DNA from 2 places in the Hymenobacter sp. NBH84 genome. Region 1 is predicted to be linked to the other one. Evidence: riboswitches for the same ligand, from Rfam matches in the RefSeq annotation. Region 1 holds a riboswitch; the other holds the start of a gene.

Region 1 (8,409 bases):
ATGCCTTCGACGACTTGCGCTGAAGCGTTATACCTCCTGAATGGGTAGGACTACTTCCATTTCCAGGTACAGCCACTCGTCTTCCCAGGCTTTGTGGGTGAGGCGGCCAGCCAATGCGAAATCGGCGTCGAGGAGGCGGGCTACGGTTTCGTTGCGGCCTTCGGGGAGGTAGCCGAGCCACATCGGCTCGGGGCCGGCCGTGTACACGCGCACGGCCCAATCGTCGTAGGAGCTATCGGCCTCGCGCTCCAGCGTCAGGGCCTGGCCTAGCTGTAGCTGCGGCTCGTAGGCCTTCAGGCCCTCGCGGTGGGAGGTGCCGGCAATCAGGCATTCAAGCAAAACCAAGGGCGAAGCAGAAGGAGCAGGTGCGGCAGCCATAGAGGTCAGATCAAATAAATGGATGGGCTAATATAGGCGGATGCTGGGAAGTACGGCCGTGCCCGTCTCCCCAAACCCAATTCAGGGATTATTTAAACGCCTGAATCCCCGTAATATCCGCCCCCGTAATCAGCAGGTGAATATCGTGTGTACCCTCATAAGTAATCACCGATTCCAGGTTCATCATGTGGCGCATGATGGGGTACTCGCCCGTGATGCCCATGCCGCCGTGAATCTGGCGGGCCTCGCGGGCTACCTCTAAGGCCATGTGCACCGAGTTGCGCTTGGCCATACTGATTTGGGCTGACGTGGCCTTGCCTTCGTTTTTGAGCACGCCCAGGCGCCAGGCCATCAATTGGGCTTTGGTAATCTCCGTGAGCATTTCGGCCAGCTTGCGCTGCTGCAGCTGGAAGCCGCCGATGGGTTTGCCAAACTGCTCGCGCTCCAACGAATACTTCAAGGCCGACTCGTAGCAATCAATAGCCGCACCGATGGCGCCCCAGGCAATACCGAAACGGGCCGAGTCGAGGCAGGAGAGCGGGCCTTTGAGGCCTTCCACGTTCGGCAGCACGTTTTCTTTGGGTATGCGCACGTTATCGAACACCAGCTCGCCGGTGCAGGAGGCGCGCAGGCTCCATTTGTTGTGGATTTCGGGGGTAGTGAAGCCTTCCATGCCGCGCTCCACAATCACGCCTTTGATGCGGCCTTCCTCGTTTTTGGCCCACACCACGGCCACCTGGCACTCTGGCGAGTTGCTGATCCAGAGCTTGGCCCCGTTTAGCAGGTAGTAGTCGCCTTTGTCTTCCAACTTCGTGACCATGCCGCCGGGGTTAGAGCCGTGGTCGGGTTCCGTCAGGCCGAAGCAGCCCAGCCATTCGCCCGAGGCCAGTTTGGGTAGGAACTTCTGCTTCTGCTCTTCCGAACCGTATTGGTAAATCGGGAACATCACCAACGAGCCCTGCACCGAGGCCGTGGAGCGCATACCCGAGTCGCCGCGCTCGATTTCCTGCATAATCAGGCCGTAGCTGATATAATCGAGGCCACCGCCGCCGTACTCTGTGGGGATGGTAGGACCGAAGGCACCTACCTCACCAAACTTGCGTACGATTTCGGAGGGGAAATGCGCCTCCTGCGCCCAACGCTCGATATTGGGCGAAATCTCCCGCTTCACAAAGTCCCGAATGGTCTGGCGGATGAGCTTGTGCTCCTCCGTGAGCAGGCCGTCGAGGTCGAAATAGTCGGTGAAGCCAGCAGCATTGGTGGAGCCGTGGGCGCGGTCGGCTTTCTTTTGGGGCGAGAGGATATCGGCTTGGGAAGACATAGACTAGCGGGGTGGGGTTTGGTTGTCAAATATAAGCAAGGGGCTTAGGAAGCAAAAAGCGAGGAATGGGGCATAACTTCCTGTTATGCAGCAAACTAACCGCTATTATAAGTGCAGCAAAATTTCCGAGGTCAAATTTCGCTACTTGTTGCGTCTTTTCGCGCTGGATTTGACGGCTTCGGACGCGGCCCGGCTGACGGGTCTGAGCGTACGCGCGGTCAACGACATATACCTGCGCCTGCGCCACCGGCTGCTAGCTTGCAGCCCGGTGCCGGCTGACCTGGACGGGGCCGTCGAACTGGACGAGAGCTACTTCGGCCCGCGGCGCGTACGCGGCAAACGGGGCCGGGGAGCGGGGGGTAAAACCATTGTCTTTGGCCTGTTCAAACGCGGGGCTCAGGTATACACGGAAATCGTCCCGGATTGCTCGAAAAAGACCCTGCAAGCTATTATTCGGGGTAAGATTGATGTCACGGCGATGGTCAACACCGATGGCTGGCGCGGCTATGATGGCTTGGTGGACGTGGGCTACGACCGTCATTTTCGGGTGCATCATGGGCAGAACGAGTTTGTCCAGGGAGCCTCGCATATCAACGGGATTGAATCATTTTGGAGCTTTGCCAAAGCCCATCTGCAACGCTTCAAGGGCGTGCCCAACCATACGTTTTTACTACACTTGAAAGAGGCCGAGTTTCGCTTCAATCATCGCCACGAAGACCTGTACAAACTCTTACTTAAATTGCTTCGTCAACAGCCCCTCTAATTAGTTTTGCTTCCTAAGCCCCTAAGCAATTGCGAAGGGGCAAATTGTTCCCGTAAACCAAGCAGGAAGCAAGTGCCGGCCGAGCTTTTCCCACCTTTTACCCGACTACCCCCGTACACCTTCTATCCCCTCCTACGCTATACCCGATGAGCCACGAGAAAAAACTAAACGAATTGGAAGCCACTGCTATCTGTGGCAACGACATATCCTCTTCCTGCCTATACGTGTCGGCACTGGCTATTGCGTATGCGGGCCAATACGCGTGGGTAGCTCTGCTGATTGTGGGAGGCGTGCTGTTCTTATTCCGTCGCATTTATGGCGAGGTCGTGGGCGCCCTACCCCTCAATGGGGGCGCCTACAACGTGCTCTTGAACACTACCAGCAAGCGCAACGCGGCCGTGGCCGCCTGCCTCACTATCTTGTCTTATATGGCTACGGCCGTTATTTCGGCCTCCGAGGCCATGCACTACCTGCACACGCTTTGGCACGGCCTACCTATCATCACGGCCACGGTGCTGCTGTTGGGTTTTTTTCTACTACTCACCATCCTAGGCATTTCTGAGTCGGCGGTGGTGGCTGTGGGCATTTTCGTGCTGCATTTGTTCTCACTCACCTTACTGGTGGGCGTCACAGGGTGGTATTTGTTTACGCATGGGCTGAGCACTTTAGTCGAAAACTGGCACATGCCGTTGCAAGGGAGCCTCTCATCGGCGCTTTTCCTGGGTTTCAGCGCGGCTATGCTGGGCATTTCGGGCTTTGAAAGCTCGGCCAACTTTGTGGAGGAGCAAGCTGAGGGCGTATTTCAGAAAACGCTGCGCAATATGTGGGTGGTGGTTACGGTGTTCAACCCCCTGCTGGCGTTGCTGGCCGTGGCTGCGCTGCCGCTAGGCGAGGTGGGTGAGCACACTGAAACTTTGCTTTCCTACCTCGGCACCACTACTGGCGGTCCTTGGCTGGCTACCCTTATTTCGGTGGATGCCGTGGCGGTGCTCAGCGGTGCCGTGCTCACCAGTTTTGTGGGCGTGAGCGGGCTGATGAAGCGCATGGCCCTGGACCGCATCCTACCCCAGTTCTTTCTGAAAGAAAATAAGCGCCAAAGCAACTACATCATCCTCATTACCTTCTTTCTGCTGTGTATATCGGTTCTGCTGATTACGAACGGCGAGCTGGGGCCGTTGGCGGGCGTGTATACCATTTCGTTTCTGTCGGTAATGGCCTTTTTTCGCGTTGGGTAACTTCCTGCTCAAGCGCAAGCGGCCCAACCTACCCCGGCCGGTGTACGCAGGTGTCGTTACGGTGGCGTTGGCGCTGGTGGGCGTTGTCACGGCGCTGTACGGCAACATCCGCATCCGGCCCGATTACTTAGTGGTTTTCCTGCAATACTTCGTGCCATCCATGCTAGTGGTGGCGGCCATGCTGAATCGCACGGCCATTCTAAACCTTATTCTAGCTGGCGCAGAGTCGTTTGCCAAACACTCGCCCCGCGTTTCGCGCCTTACGCAGGTTACCATTAAGCGGCAGCTACACGAGCTGAATCGCCAGGAATTCGTATTCTTCACCAAGGGTGACAACGTATCGAACCTCAATAAAGTCATGTCCTACGTGGTCGAAAACGAGTTTACCAACCGTCTTAAAATTGTGACGCTGCTACGTGAGGGCGAAACGTTTTCCCAGGATTTGCTCCGAGATATTAAAGTATTAGACCGTGCCTACGAGGAAATCGTGATTGACTTTGTACCGCTCAAAGGCCAGTTCGGACCCGCCCTCATCGACCAGCTCTCGCAGGAGTGGAACATCCCCAAAAACTTCATGTTCATCGGCTCTCCCGGCGACCGGTTCCCCTACCAGATTTCTGAGTTGGGTGGCGTGCGCTTGATTATCTGAACCACGGATTCGCTCGGATTTATTGGATGACACGGATTTTGTGGACGATTCCTCCAACTTATCACCGTACAGGAGACAACAAAAAAGCCTCGCAAACTGCGAGGCTTTTTTGTTGATAATGGGCGCTTTTTCGGAAAGGAAAACCGTCCACGAAATTCGTGTCATCCGATAAATCCGAGCGAATCCGTGGTCTAGAAATTGACGCCTACCGACGCTAGGAAATTACGCGTAGCCTGCGGGAAGTACCAGTTGAACGTGTCGAGGCCGCCGCTGGCGCCGAGGTAGCTGTAGGTGTAGCCGTTGGCTACGTAGCGACGGTTTAGCACGTTATTTACTAGCAAACCCAACTCAATTTCCTTCACAAACTTTGGCCGGATGGTGTAGCGCGCCCGGAAATCGAGCACTTGGTAGGGCTTGATGCGCCGGTCCTCGTTGGTGGTGTTGTCGAGGTACTGGCGGCTCACGGTTTTGTAGAGCAGCGCCAGGCGCAGGCCCGGCAGCGGCTGCCCCTCCAGCGTGTGCGCCGATACTACCGAAGGCGAGTAGGAAATGGTGCTCGTGCGCGGCGCTTCCGTCACGGGGTTGTAATCAGCGTCGTAACTGATGCCCTGATAATTCAGAATGCGGTTTTGGCTGACCGTGAGCGTGCTGCTCAGGCTTAGCTTATCATTGATAGAGGCAAACTCCGTTAGCTCTACCCCACGCCGGTAGCTACGAGCTACATTAGTCCGCAGAGGCGTGCCCACATCGTTGAGCTGGCCGGTGGCTACCAACTGGTTGCGGTAGCTCATATAAAACCCGTTAATCTCAACGCGCACGGTGGCTGGAAAGCCTAACAATCGACCATTGGCGCGAGTGAAGCGGTAGCCGCCCTCCCAGTCGTTGAGGCGCTCGGCTTTAGCGCCTACATCGCCGGCAGGACGGTCGGTGAAGTCGGAGCGTACGGGCTCGCGTTGGCCCACGGCAAAGCTGGCGTAGAGCTGCTGCCCTTCGGCCAGGGCGAAGGTAGCGCCGGCTTTGGGGTTGAAGAACGTGTAGCGGGCGCGGGTGCGCACGTCGTTCTGCTCATCCTCCACGCCATCAATAGTATACGTGATGTGGCGCACCTGCATGTCGCCGTACACGCCCAACTTGGGTAGCACTTGCCAGGTGGCGCGGGCGTAGGCGTTGTAGTCGGTTTTGCGGGCGTTGTTGAAGTAGTAGCGCTGGCGAATGGTGCTGTTGGAAGCGTACTGCGCCCAAATCACTTCGCCGTAGTGGTCGTTATCAAACTGATTCCAGGCGCCGCCTATGTTGGCTTGCAGCTTGCCATCGCGGGGCTGGTAGTTGAGCGCGAAGGTGCCGCCGTAGAAGTAATTATCCAGCCATTTGCGGTCTACTAGGTTGGTGCGCGTGATGGTATCGCCGCCGATAATCACGTTTTGCAAGCCATAATCGGTGAAGCGGCGGCGGGCGCGGTAGCTCTCGTAGTAGCCAAAACCGCGCGTAAGGTGCAGGGCCGCGCCCACGTTCCAGTCGGGACCCAACTGCTGGGAAAGGTGCAGTTGATAGTGGTTTTGCTGGTAGTTGTCGGTTTGGTTGTCGTAGGTGTAGTAGCTGTAGCGCCTACCCTCGCGGCGCACGCGCTCGGCATCAGCTTCGCTCAGCTCGCCGTTGTCGATGTAGTTCTGAAGCAGAGTCTGGTTGCCAGTAATGGCCGGTTCGGGCACACCGTTCCAGGCCTGGTAGGTTTTCTCGCGGCCCGAGAAGGTAATGAACTTCAGCATGGTATTCTTGCCCTGGTAGCCCGCCGCAAAGTAGTACGACTTCAAATCCGACGACGCTCGATTCATATAGCCATCCGTGGCAATGCGCGACAGGCGGCCATCTACCGTGAAGTGGCCATTAATCAGGCCGGTGCCAAACTGCACGTTGTTTTTCCAGGTGTTAAAAGAGCCGTAGGTGTTTTGCGTTTCGGCGTAGGCCTCGCGGCGCACATCCAGGGTAGAGATGTTGATGCTGGCTCCGAAGGCCGCGCCGCCGTTCTGACTGGTACCTACCCCCCGCTGCACCTGCAAGGAATTAACGGAAGACGCCAGATCCGGCAAATTCACCAAAAACGACCCGTGCGACTCCGCATCGTTCAGCGGCACCCCGTTGATGGTCATGTTGATACCCGTGTTGCTGGTGCCCCGAATACGGATATCGGTGTAGCCCACGCCCGCCCCGGCATCGGAATTGACCACCACCGAAGGCGTTTGGTCGAGCAGGTAGGGCAGGTCTTGGCCGAAGTTGCGCTTGGCTAGGTCTTCCTTGCCCAGGTTGGTGTAGGCGGTGGCCGTGCGCTCGTTGGCGCGTTGGGCCGTTACGAGGGCCTCGCCGGTGAGCACACCGCCGGTCTGCAACGGCACTGTGAGGCGCTGCGCGGTGGCTTGCCCCTGCACGGTGCGCGTGATGGGGTCGTAGCCCACAAACGTGATGCGGAGCGTGTGTGCGCCAGCTGGCACAGCGGGTAGGGAGAAGCCGCCGGCCGCGTCGGTTACCACGCCGGTAGCGCCGTCGAGCAGTACGGTAGCGCCGGGTAGCGGCGTGCCTGTGCGGGCATCGGTGATGATGCCGGACACGGGACCTTGCGCCCAGGCCGCTACGGGCAGCGCCAACAGCGCGGTGCCCAAAACCAGTACATTTTTCAAGAATGCAAAAGCAGAAAAGTGGAACGGGCCCGGTGCCAGGGGTCGGCACCACTCGGGTTTTCACGTTCGCGGATCGTCTGTTCCCTTCGCCGGCATTATCCGGATCAGGTTCAATGGGTATGATCTCAGCCACTGGCCGCCAATAGGCGGGGTAGCACCCCTAAACTATGCAGCAAAAGTAGGCGCTGCACCGGCCAGTTACAAGCAGAAGCACGCGGCTATTTTTCTTTCGCGCCAGAACTTCGTATCTTGGGTAGACGCGGGCGGAGGGGTTGAAAAAGTGACTTTTTCCGAAAACAACTCGGCCCCGACTGCCGTTAGTTAACTGACTGACAGTAGTCTTTCGTCGTCCTTTCCCTCGTCGATTCACCCACCTGCTTCCGCCATGATCAGTCTGATCTATACCCTTCTGGTCTTTGCCGTACTGGCGTATTTCCTGGTGATGCCCAAGCGGCGTTTCCTACGTCCCCCCTACCCCGATAACGACGACGAAGGCGGCGAGCCCCTCGACGACGGCCTACCCGACCTAGATTTGCCGCCCGGCATCACCCGCCCCATCAACGATTGGGAGCCCGATTACAACCGGGGCGTACCCACGCGCCCGGCCGCACCGCTGGTGTAGCCGCTGGCTTTCCCCTCAAAAAACAAGAACCCCTTCTAGTGGGCTGGCTTTCTCTCAATTCGTGGCTGAAAGAGAGAGCCTACCCTCAAAAGGGGTTCTTTGCGTGTAAGCCCCTCAGGGCGGACGCTACGGCAAGCGGCGCTGCATCCGCACGTACGGAATCGGACCTTTATAGAATACCTCCCTTTCCGGCTCCATCCCAAAACGCCGGTAAAAATCAGCGGCCGACTGGCGCGAGTTGCACCAAATGACGTGTGCGCCCAAGCGAATGGCCTCGCCTAGCACGTGCGTGAGCAGCGCCGTGCCAATGCCCTGCCCCTGGAAATCGGGTTGGGTAGCAAACTTGCGAAACCGCGCCTCGCCCCGCGCATCCACAAACAACGAAATCACCGCTACCAGGTTCTCTCCTTCAAACACCCCAAAATGGTGTCCATCAGCATCTTCCGGCAGTTGCACGTATGCCAACGGTTTGTCGGGCCACAGTACCTGGTGGCGCAGGGCGTGGGTTTGCTCGGGGGTGATAGGTTGGATATGCATGCGCGAGCTACTAGGTAGTTGAATGTTTTTTCTCTGTCATCCTGAGTGAAGCGAAGGACTTTCTTACGTGAGAACGAGTCATTGTTATGTCGGTTGTTCTAGCGTGAGAAGGTCCTTCGCAAGCTCAGGATGACAGGGAAAAAGAGGATGACAGAGAAATGAATTTACTGCACAGCAATAGAATACGCGGCATTGAACTCCTGGCCGGGAGCCAAGGTCAGAATACCTTCCT
Region 2 (8,409 bases), 570 kb from region 1:
CAGGACACTTTCGAAAAAATACTACTAGCGACAATCAAACGGAGAGAAAGCACTATCCGACAGGTAGCGCGACGGAGTAACGTGCCAGGAGCCTACGAACAGCTATTAGGGAGTTTAGCGACTCTGGTTTCGGTGCAACTGGTCAGAACGTGTCCAGATGCTACCATGCTTTATGGTCGGTTTGCAGGCGCACGGAGTGCTGAGCCTACCCCCGCCGAACAAGCGCTTATACAAGAATGGGGCGATGAGCTGTGTCAGCGTCTGGCCGCTTTACAGAAAACAGGACGTTTACAGGGCAAAACGTCTGCCGAATGCCTGGAGCTTTTTCACCAAGAATATACTGCTTCTCTTACAAAGCGCGGCCCTCAGATTATGCAGGTATACGGCTCAGATGGTAATAGTCAGATGGTTGTAGATTTATTGAGTAACCGAATTACCCAGTACATGCAGCAACACTGTCTGCAAACGCTTCTGTTGCTGCGCGGAACGGATGCGAAATAAACAAGAAGGCCGCTGGTAGTTGCTACCAGCGGCCTTCTTGTTCAAGAATTGCGCTTTACTACGCAACGGCTTCCGCCTTCTCCTTCACTGCCAGCTGTCCGCAGGCCGCGTCGATATCTTTACCGCGTGAGCGGCGCACGTTGGTTTGCACGCCCCGGTCGGCGAGGTACTTGTGGAAAGCCACCAGCTTATCGTCGGCGGTGTTGATGTAGTCGGCGTTTTCGATGGGGTTATACTCAATCAGGTTCACCTTGCAGGGTAGCCACTTCGAAATCTGAAACAGCTCCTCGGCGTCTTGCAACGTGTCGTTGAAGCTCTCGAATACGATGTACTCGTAAGTTACTTTACGGCCGGTTTTCTGGTGGTAGTACTGCAACGCGTCCTTCAGCGCGGCCAGGGAGTTGGCCTCGTTGATAGGCATGATTTCGTTGCGCTTGGTATCGTTGGGGGCGTGCAGGGAGAGGGCCAGGTTGGCCTTCACGTCGTCGTCGGCCAGCTTCTTGATCATCTTGGCAATGCCGGCCGTGCTGATGGTGATGCGGCGCGGGGCCATATTCAGGCCATCGGGGGCAGTGATGCGGCGCACGCTTTCCACTACGTTGGCATAGTTCAGCAGCGGCTCGCCCATGCCCATGTACACGATGTTGGTGAGCGGCGTGCCGTACTGCGCCTCGCACTGCTCCCGGATGCGTACTACCTGATCGTAGATTTCGGCCGCGTCGAGGTTGCGCTTGCGGTCCATGTAGCCGGTAGCGCAAAACTTGCACGTGAGCGAGCAGCCTACCTGCGACGAGATGCAAGCCGTCATGCGCGTGTCGTGGGGGATGAGCACGCCTTCTACCACGTTGCCATCATACAGCCGGAAAGCCGACTTGATGGTGCCGTCGTTGGAGAGCTGCTTGTTCTGCACTTGCACACCATTGATGACGAAGTGACGGGCCAGCAACTCGCGGGTAGCCAGCGAGATATTGTTCATCTCTTCGAAGGAGCCGGCCGTGTTTTTCCACAACCACTCCGTCACCTGCTTGGCACGGAAGGGCTTTTCGCCGTGCTCGACCATGAAGGTTTTCAGGTCGTCGGCGGAGACTTTGCGAATGTCGCGCTTGGAAACTACGGGCAGCTCTATCATAACCGCAAAGATACAACATGCGCGGCGGTTGGGTTCCCGAAAATCTTCGACTTCTACTAGCTTTTAGTTGTGTACAGGGTAGAGACACAACCTATTGTGTCGTATTGGTGCGACTGTTGGTAGGCTGGTGCAGTTCCATTTGGTCAGTGGTGAGACGCAGTAGGTTGTGGCGCTACCTTGTGCCTATGTCCGTTTTGGAAACGTATAGCCCGAATTTTATAACTGCCTACCGTGGTGCATTCCTCAAAATAACGCCTACCTTACCGGCCTAAACTTTAGGGGTGTTCTGCTACGAGCGGGACTGAGAAATACCCTTGGAACCTGATCCAGGTAATGCTGGCGAAGGGAAAAGTGCAAGAAGCGGACGCCTCCTTGGGCCCGCACGGGCGTGCGCCACCTAGAGTTTATTGTTTCTGACAGCCAACCAACTACCCGTTGCTTGTATGCTTCTCTATGTCAACAATAAACCGCACGAATCCTGCCTGCCTACCCCCACGCTGGCTGATACCCTCCTCGATTTGCAGCTCGCCGAACAGCGCGGCATTGCCGTGGCCGTGAACGACGCCGTGGTGCCCCGCGCCGAGTGGATGCGCCACCAATTGCGTGCCCAAGACCGCATCACTGTTATCCGCGCCACGCAGGGCGGGTAGGGGCGCGTCTGTCACCCTGAGCGCAGCGAAGGACCTTCTCACGGGAGATAGTGACTATCTCACGCAAGGTCGTTCTCCCGTGAGAAGGTCCTTCGCTGCGCTCAGGATGACAAACAGACAGGTAACCGTCAACCATCCCAGATTTTATGAAACAAGACCAAGCACCCCAGCAGACGCTGGTGGAGCGCCAGCCGCTTACTGGCTCGCGCAAACTCTACGTTCCCGGCCAGCTCTACCCCAACATTCGGGTGGCGATGCGCGAAATCATGCTGAGTGACACCAAGCGCCAGTTCGACTTCACGAACCCCACCGAGCAAAACCCGCCCGTGACGGTGTACGACACCAGCGGCCCCTACACTGACCCCAACGTGGAAATCGACCTGAAAAAAGGCCTACCACGCCTGCGCGAAGAGTGGATTTTGGGTAGGGAAGATGTGGAAATGCTACCCGGCACCTCGTCGGAATACGGGCAGCAGCGCGCCGCCGATACCGCGTTGGACCACCTGCGTTTTGAGCACATCCGGCTGCCGTTGCGCGCCAAAGCGGGCCGCAACGTGTCGCAGATGCACTATGCCAAGCAGGGCATCATTACGCCCGAGATGGAATACATCGCCATTCGGGAAAACCAGCGCATCGACCAACTAGCCGCCGATGATGCGCTACGGGTGCAGCACCCCGGCCATAGCTTTGGCGCTAATACACCGAAGGGCCATATCACGCCGGAGTTTGTGCGCCAGGAGGTAGCGGCGGGTAGGGCCGTGATTCCGTGTAACATCAACCACCCGGAAAGCGAGCCGATGATTATCGGGCGCAACTTCTTGGTGAAAATCAACACCAACATCGGCAACTCGGCCGTGACGTCGAGCATTGAGGAAGAGGTAGATAAGGCCGTATGGAGCTGCCGCTGGGGCGGCGATACGCTGATGGACCTGAGCACCGGCAAGAACATCCACGAAACGCGGGAATGGATTATCCGCAATTGCCCGGTGCCGGTGGGCACAGTGCCCATCTACCAGGCCCTGGAAAAGGTGAACGGCAAGGCCGAAGACCTGACCTGGGAGCTGTTCCGCGACACGCTCATCGAGCAGGCCGAGCAGGGCGTGGACTACTTCACCATCCACGCCGGCGTGCGCCTACCCTACATTCCGATGACGGCGAAGCGCGTGACCGGTATTGTGTCGCGGGGTGGTTCGATTATGGCGAAGTGGTGCCTGGCTCACCACCAAGAGAGCTTCCTTTACACGCACTTCGAGGAAATCTGCGAAATTATGAAGGCTTACGACGTGGCCTTCTCGCTGGGCGACGGCCTGCGCCCCGGCTCCATTGCCGACGCCAACGACGAGGCGCAGTTTGCTGAGTTGGAAACGTTGGGCGAGCTAACCAAAATTGCCTGGAAGCACGACGTGCAGGTGATGATCGAAGGCCCCGGCCACGTGCCCATGCATCTAATTAAGGAGAACATGAACAAGCAGTTGAAGGAGTGCCACGGGGCGCCTTTCTACACCCTCGGCCCGCTGACCACCGACATTGCCCCCGGCTACGACCATATCACCTCGGCCATTGGGGCAGCCATGATTGGCTGGTTCGGCACGGCTATGCTGTGCTATGTGACGCCCAAAGAGCACCTGGGTCTACCCAACAAGCAGGACGTGAAGGACGGCGTGATTGCCTACAAGATTGCCGCCCACGCCGCCGACCTTGCCAAAGGCCACCCGGGAGCCCAATACCGCGACAATGCCCTGAGCAAAGCCCGCTTCGAGTTCCGCTGGGAAGACCAGTTCAACCTAAGCCTGGACCCCGACACTGCCCGCGAGTACCACGACGAAACCCTACCCGCCGACGGCGCCAAAGTGGCGCACTTCTGCTCCATGTGCGGCCCGCATTTCTGCTCCATGAAAATCACGCAGGAAGTCCGTGACTTCGCCGCCAAACAGGACCTCACCGCCGCTGAGGCACTGACGAAAGGCATGGTGGAAAAGTCGCGAGAGTTCGTGGAAAAGGGCAGCGAGATTTATTTATAACCAAAACTCCATCTGTCATCCTGAGCTTGCGAAGGACCTTCTCATATCAGATAGCAACTAGCTCATGCAAGGTCGTTCACGCATGAGAAGGTCCTTCGCAAGCTCAGAATGACAGAAAAAACAATGCCTCAACCACCTCGCCCCTACGTTCTCAGCCTTGCCGGTTTCGACCCCAGCGGCGGGGCCGGCTTGCTGGCCGACTGCAAGACCTTCGAGCAGCGCGGCGTGTACGGCTTTGGCGTGTGCACGGCCCTCACGGTACAGAGCGACGTGCAGTTTGAGCGCGTGCAATGGATGCCGCTTGCCGACATTCAGGCGCAAGCCCGGCCGCTACTAGAGCGCTTCGGGGTAGGGTGGGCGAAGATTGGACTGGTAGAAAGTCTGGCTGAGTTGCCGGAACTGCTTCGGTGGTTACGGGCGCAAAGCCCGGCTATTGGTGTGGTGTGGGACCCGGTGCTGAAGGCCAGCGCCGGCTACGACTTTCACGCCGGTCCGGCGCCGGAGTTGGTGGCAGAAGTCTGCACCGCCCTAGCCCTGATTACGCCTAATCAACCCGAGATGCGGCGCTTGTGGCCGGCCGCCGCCACCGCCGAAGAAGCAGCCGCCGTCGTGAGTGCCTACTGCTCGGTGTTGCTGAAAGGCGGCCACGCCGAGGGCTCTGAAGCTACCGATGTGCTGTATCAGAAGGGGGAAGAGGTAGCGCGTTTTTCGGCGGCGCGCCTACCCCACGGCGAAAAGCACGGCAGTGGCTGCGTGTTGTCGGCGGCCATTGTGGCGGGGCTGGCGCGGGGCGAGTCGTTGGTGGAGGCCTGCCGATCGGGCAAGGCGTACACGGCGCGGGTGCTGGCTAGCAACGAGACGCTGCTGGGGTATCATTTTCAGAACGAACACGAGTATGCAAATTAGTAATCTTCACTATATCACTACCTCCCCCGAGCAAGCCGAGCGAGCCTGCCTTGGTGGCGTGCGCTGGGTGCAGTTGCGCGTGAAGAACACGCCCTACCTCGAATGGAAGCAACTGGCGCTGGATACGCAGGCCATTTGCCGCCGCCACGGTGCCACGTTCATTCTCAACGACAACCCGCAGCTGGCGCTGGAAATTGGCGCCGATGGCGTACACCTGGGCAAGGAGGATATGCCGCCTACCGAAGCCCGAACCCTGCTTGGGCCGGAGTTCATCATCGGCGGCACGGCCAACACGTTTGTCGATATCGAAGGCCTGGTGGCGGCTGGAGTCGACTACATTGGGTTGGGGCCGTTTCGCTTCACGACGACCAAGGAGAAGCTAAGCCCGATTTTGGGACTGGCGGGTTATGAAACGCTGCTGGCGCAACACCGTGCTGCTGGCTTTCCTACCCCCGTCATCGGCATTGGTGGCATTACGCTGGCCGATGTGGCGCCGCTGCTGGCAGCTGGCCTGCATGGTGTGGCGGTATCGGGGGGCATTACGGCCGCGGCTGACCCTTCGGTGGCGGCCAGGCAATTCATCAACTCTTTGGCTGCTCCTGTTTCTGCTTTATGAAAACGCAACCACTTGTTATTGCCGGCCGCACGTTTGCCTCGCGCCTGTTCACCGGTACGGGCAAATTTAGCTCGGCGCAGCTGATGGAAGAAGCCCTGCTGGCCTCCGGCTCGGAGTTGGTGACGGTGGCGCTGAAGCGCGTCGATGTGGCCGATAGGAACGACGACATTCTGCGCCATTTGGCGCACCCGCAGTTCAACCTGCTGCCTAACACCTCGGGCGTGCGCACGGCCAAGGAGGCCGTATTTGCTGCCCAACTGGCCCGTGAGGCGCTGGAAACCAACTGGCTCAAACTCGAAATTCACCCCGACCCCAAGTACCTGCTGCCCGACCCGGTGGAAACCTTACGCGCCGCCGAGGAGCTGGTGAAAATGGGCTTCATGGTGCTACCCTACATCCACGCCGACCCGGTGCTGTGCAAGCGGCTGGAAGAGGTAGGCGTAGCAGCCGTGATGCCGCTCGGTTCGCCTATCGGCTCGAACAAGGGCCTGCTGACGCGGGAGTTCTTGGAAATTATCATTGGCCAGAGCAAGGTGCCGGTGGTAGTGGATGCCGGCATTGGCGCGCCCTCGCATGCGGCGGCGGCGCTGGAAATGGGGGCTGATGCAGTGCTGGTGAATACGGCCATTGCCGTGGCCGGTCAGCCGGTACAGATGGCTCACGCGTTCCGGATGGCCGTGGAAGCCGGCCGCCTGGCTTATGAGGCGCGGCTGGCCGCGCCGGTGGCGCACGCTGAGGCCAGTTCGCCACTGACGGCGTTTTTGGATTAGAACCATCGGAAAAAGACCGTCATGCTGAGCTTGTCGAAGTATCTCTACCGCTTCGTTGAATTATCGTTACAACGAAGCGGTAGAGATGCTTCGACAAGCTCAGCATGACGGTCTGCATAAACCTACAGTCATGAGCTTCCGCCCGATTTTCGAGGCCCACCACTGGGACGATGTCAAAGCCAGCATCTACGCCAAAACCGCCGCCGACGTGGAACGCGCCCTGGCCGCGCCGCGCCGTACGCTGGAGGACTTCAAAGCCCTGATTTCGCTCGCCGCCGTGCCCTACCTGGAACAGATGGCGCGCCAGAGCCAGCAGCTCACGCGCAAGCGGTTTGGCAATACGGTGCAGCTCTATGTGCCGCTGTATCTGAGCAACGAGTGCCAGAACATCTGCACCTACTGTGGCTTTAGTCTTGATAATAAAATTCGCCGCCGCACGCTCAGCAGCGTGGAGATGTTGCAGGAAGCGCAGGTGCTGAAGGCGTGGGGCTACGAGCACGTGCTGCTGGTAACCGGCGAGGCCAACCAAACCGTGGGCGTTGACTACCTCGAGAAAGCCCTGCACACGCTGCGGCCGCACTTCGCGCACCTTTCAATGGAAGTGCAGCCGCTGGATCAGGAGGACTACGAACGGCTGATTCCGGCAGGGTTGAACACAGTGCTGGTGTACCAGGAAACCTACCATCAGCAGGATTACAAAAAGCACCACCCCAAGGGCAAGAAGTCGAATTTTCAGTATCGCCTTGATACGCCTGACCGCCTGGGTAGGGCCGGCGTGCACAAGATGGGACTAGGCGTGCTGTTCGGCCTGGAAGACTGGCGCACCGACAGCTTCTACACGGCCCTGCACCTCGACTACCTTGAACGTACCTACTGGCAGACCAAGTACAGCCTCTCTTTCCCGCGCCTGCGCCCCGCCGAGGGCCTCTTGCAGCCGAAAGTGGAGATGAGTGACCGGGAACTGGTGCAGCTCATCTGCGCCTACCGTCTGCTGAATGAGGAAGTGGAGCTGTCCATCTCGACTCGCGAAACGCCTACCTTCCGCGACAACATCATTCGCCTGGGCATCACCAGCATCAGCGCCGGCTCTAAAACCAACCCCGGCGGCTACGCGGTAGCGCCAGAGTCATTGGAGCAGTTTGAAATCAGCGATGAGCGTAGCCCGGCGGAAATTGCGGCTATGATTCGGCGGCAGGGTTATGAGCCGGTGTGGAAAGACTGGGACGCGGCGCTGGCGCCCATACAATCGGCGTCTATCTCGGCCCTGCCATCCTGAGCGCAGCGAAGGATCTTCTCGCGCATGAACAGTAGACGGAACAACGACTCGTTCTGGTGTAAGAAGGTCCTTCGCAAGCTCATGATGACAGAAAAACTAACTCTATCCCAGCAAAAACAAACCCTACCCCTGCGCGTTTACTACCCATGCTTACCCCCGCCGAAACCCGCCGCTACGACCGTCATCTGCGCCTACCCGAAATTGGTTCTGAGGGCCAGGAGAAGCTGAAAGCTGCCCGTGTGCTGGTGGTAGGCTGTGGCGGCCTGGGCTGCCCGGTGCTGCAATACCTGGCGGCGGCCGGGGTAGGCACCCTCGGCCTGCTCGACCACGACACCGTAGACGAAAGCAACCTGCAACGCCAGGTGCTCTACGCCACCGCCGATGTGGGTCGCCCCAAAGCCGTAGCCGCCGCCGAGAAGCTGCGGGCGCAGAATCCGCTCGTGGCGGTGCAGCCCTTGCGGGTGCGCCTGTCGGCGGCCAATGCGCTGGAAATCATGGCCGAATACGATGTGGTGGTGGACTGCACCGACAACTTCGCCA

Evidence for each region. A riboswitch is a leader RNA that binds a small molecule or an ion and turns the genes downstream of it on or off. The one in region 1 is predicted to bind thiamine pyrophosphate.
Region 2: it holds a riboswitch for thiamine pyrophosphate, as region 1 does, so the genes downstream of both, thiS (sulfur carrier protein ThiS) here and F1C16_RS14035 (TonB-dependent receptor) in region 1, are expected to answer to the same signal.

The regions. Positions count from the first base shown of each region.
Region 1 covers NZ_CP043644.1:3,355,137-3,363,545, forward strand. Annotated here, with positions in the region: gene F1C16_RS14010 (DUF4268 domain-containing protein) at 1-23, shown strand, start outside; gene F1C16_RS14015 (HIRAN domain-containing protein) at 28-378, opposite strand; gene F1C16_RS14020 (acyl-CoA dehydrogenase family protein) at 467-1,699, opposite strand; gene F1C16_RS14025 (IS1595 family transposase) at 1,785-2,462, shown strand; gene F1C16_RS23030 (APC family permease) at 2,609-3,697, shown strand; gene F1C16_RS23035 (hypothetical protein) at 3,690-4,346, shown strand; gene F1C16_RS14035 (TonB-dependent receptor) at 4,538-7,018, opposite strand; TPP riboswitch at 7,083-7,190, opposite strand; gene F1C16_RS14040 (hypothetical protein) at 7,404-7,640, shown strand; gene F1C16_RS14045 (GNAT family N-acetyltransferase) at 7,767-8,177, opposite strand; gene F1C16_RS14050 (aldose 1-epimerase family protein) at 8,342-8,409, opposite strand, start outside.
Region 2 covers NZ_CP043644.1:3,926,874-3,935,282, reverse strand. Annotated here, with positions in the region: gene F1C16_RS16560 (hypothetical protein) at 1-501, shown strand, start outside; gene rlmN (23S rRNA (adenine(2503)-C(2))-methyltransferase RlmN) at 560-1,630, opposite strand; TPP riboswitch at 1,898-1,995, shown strand; gene thiS (sulfur carrier protein ThiS) at 2,074-2,280, shown strand; gene thiC (phosphomethylpyrimidine synthase ThiC) at 2,427-4,301, shown strand; gene F1C16_RS16540 (hydroxymethylpyrimidine/phosphomethylpyrimidine kinase) at 4,425-5,207, shown strand; gene F1C16_RS16535 (thiamine phosphate synthase) at 5,197-5,823, shown strand; gene F1C16_RS16530 (thiazole synthase) at 5,820-6,593, shown strand; gene thiH (2-iminoacetate synthase ThiH) at 6,724-7,869, shown strand; gene moeB (molybdopterin-synthase adenylyltransferase MoeB) at 8,016-8,409, shown strand, end outside.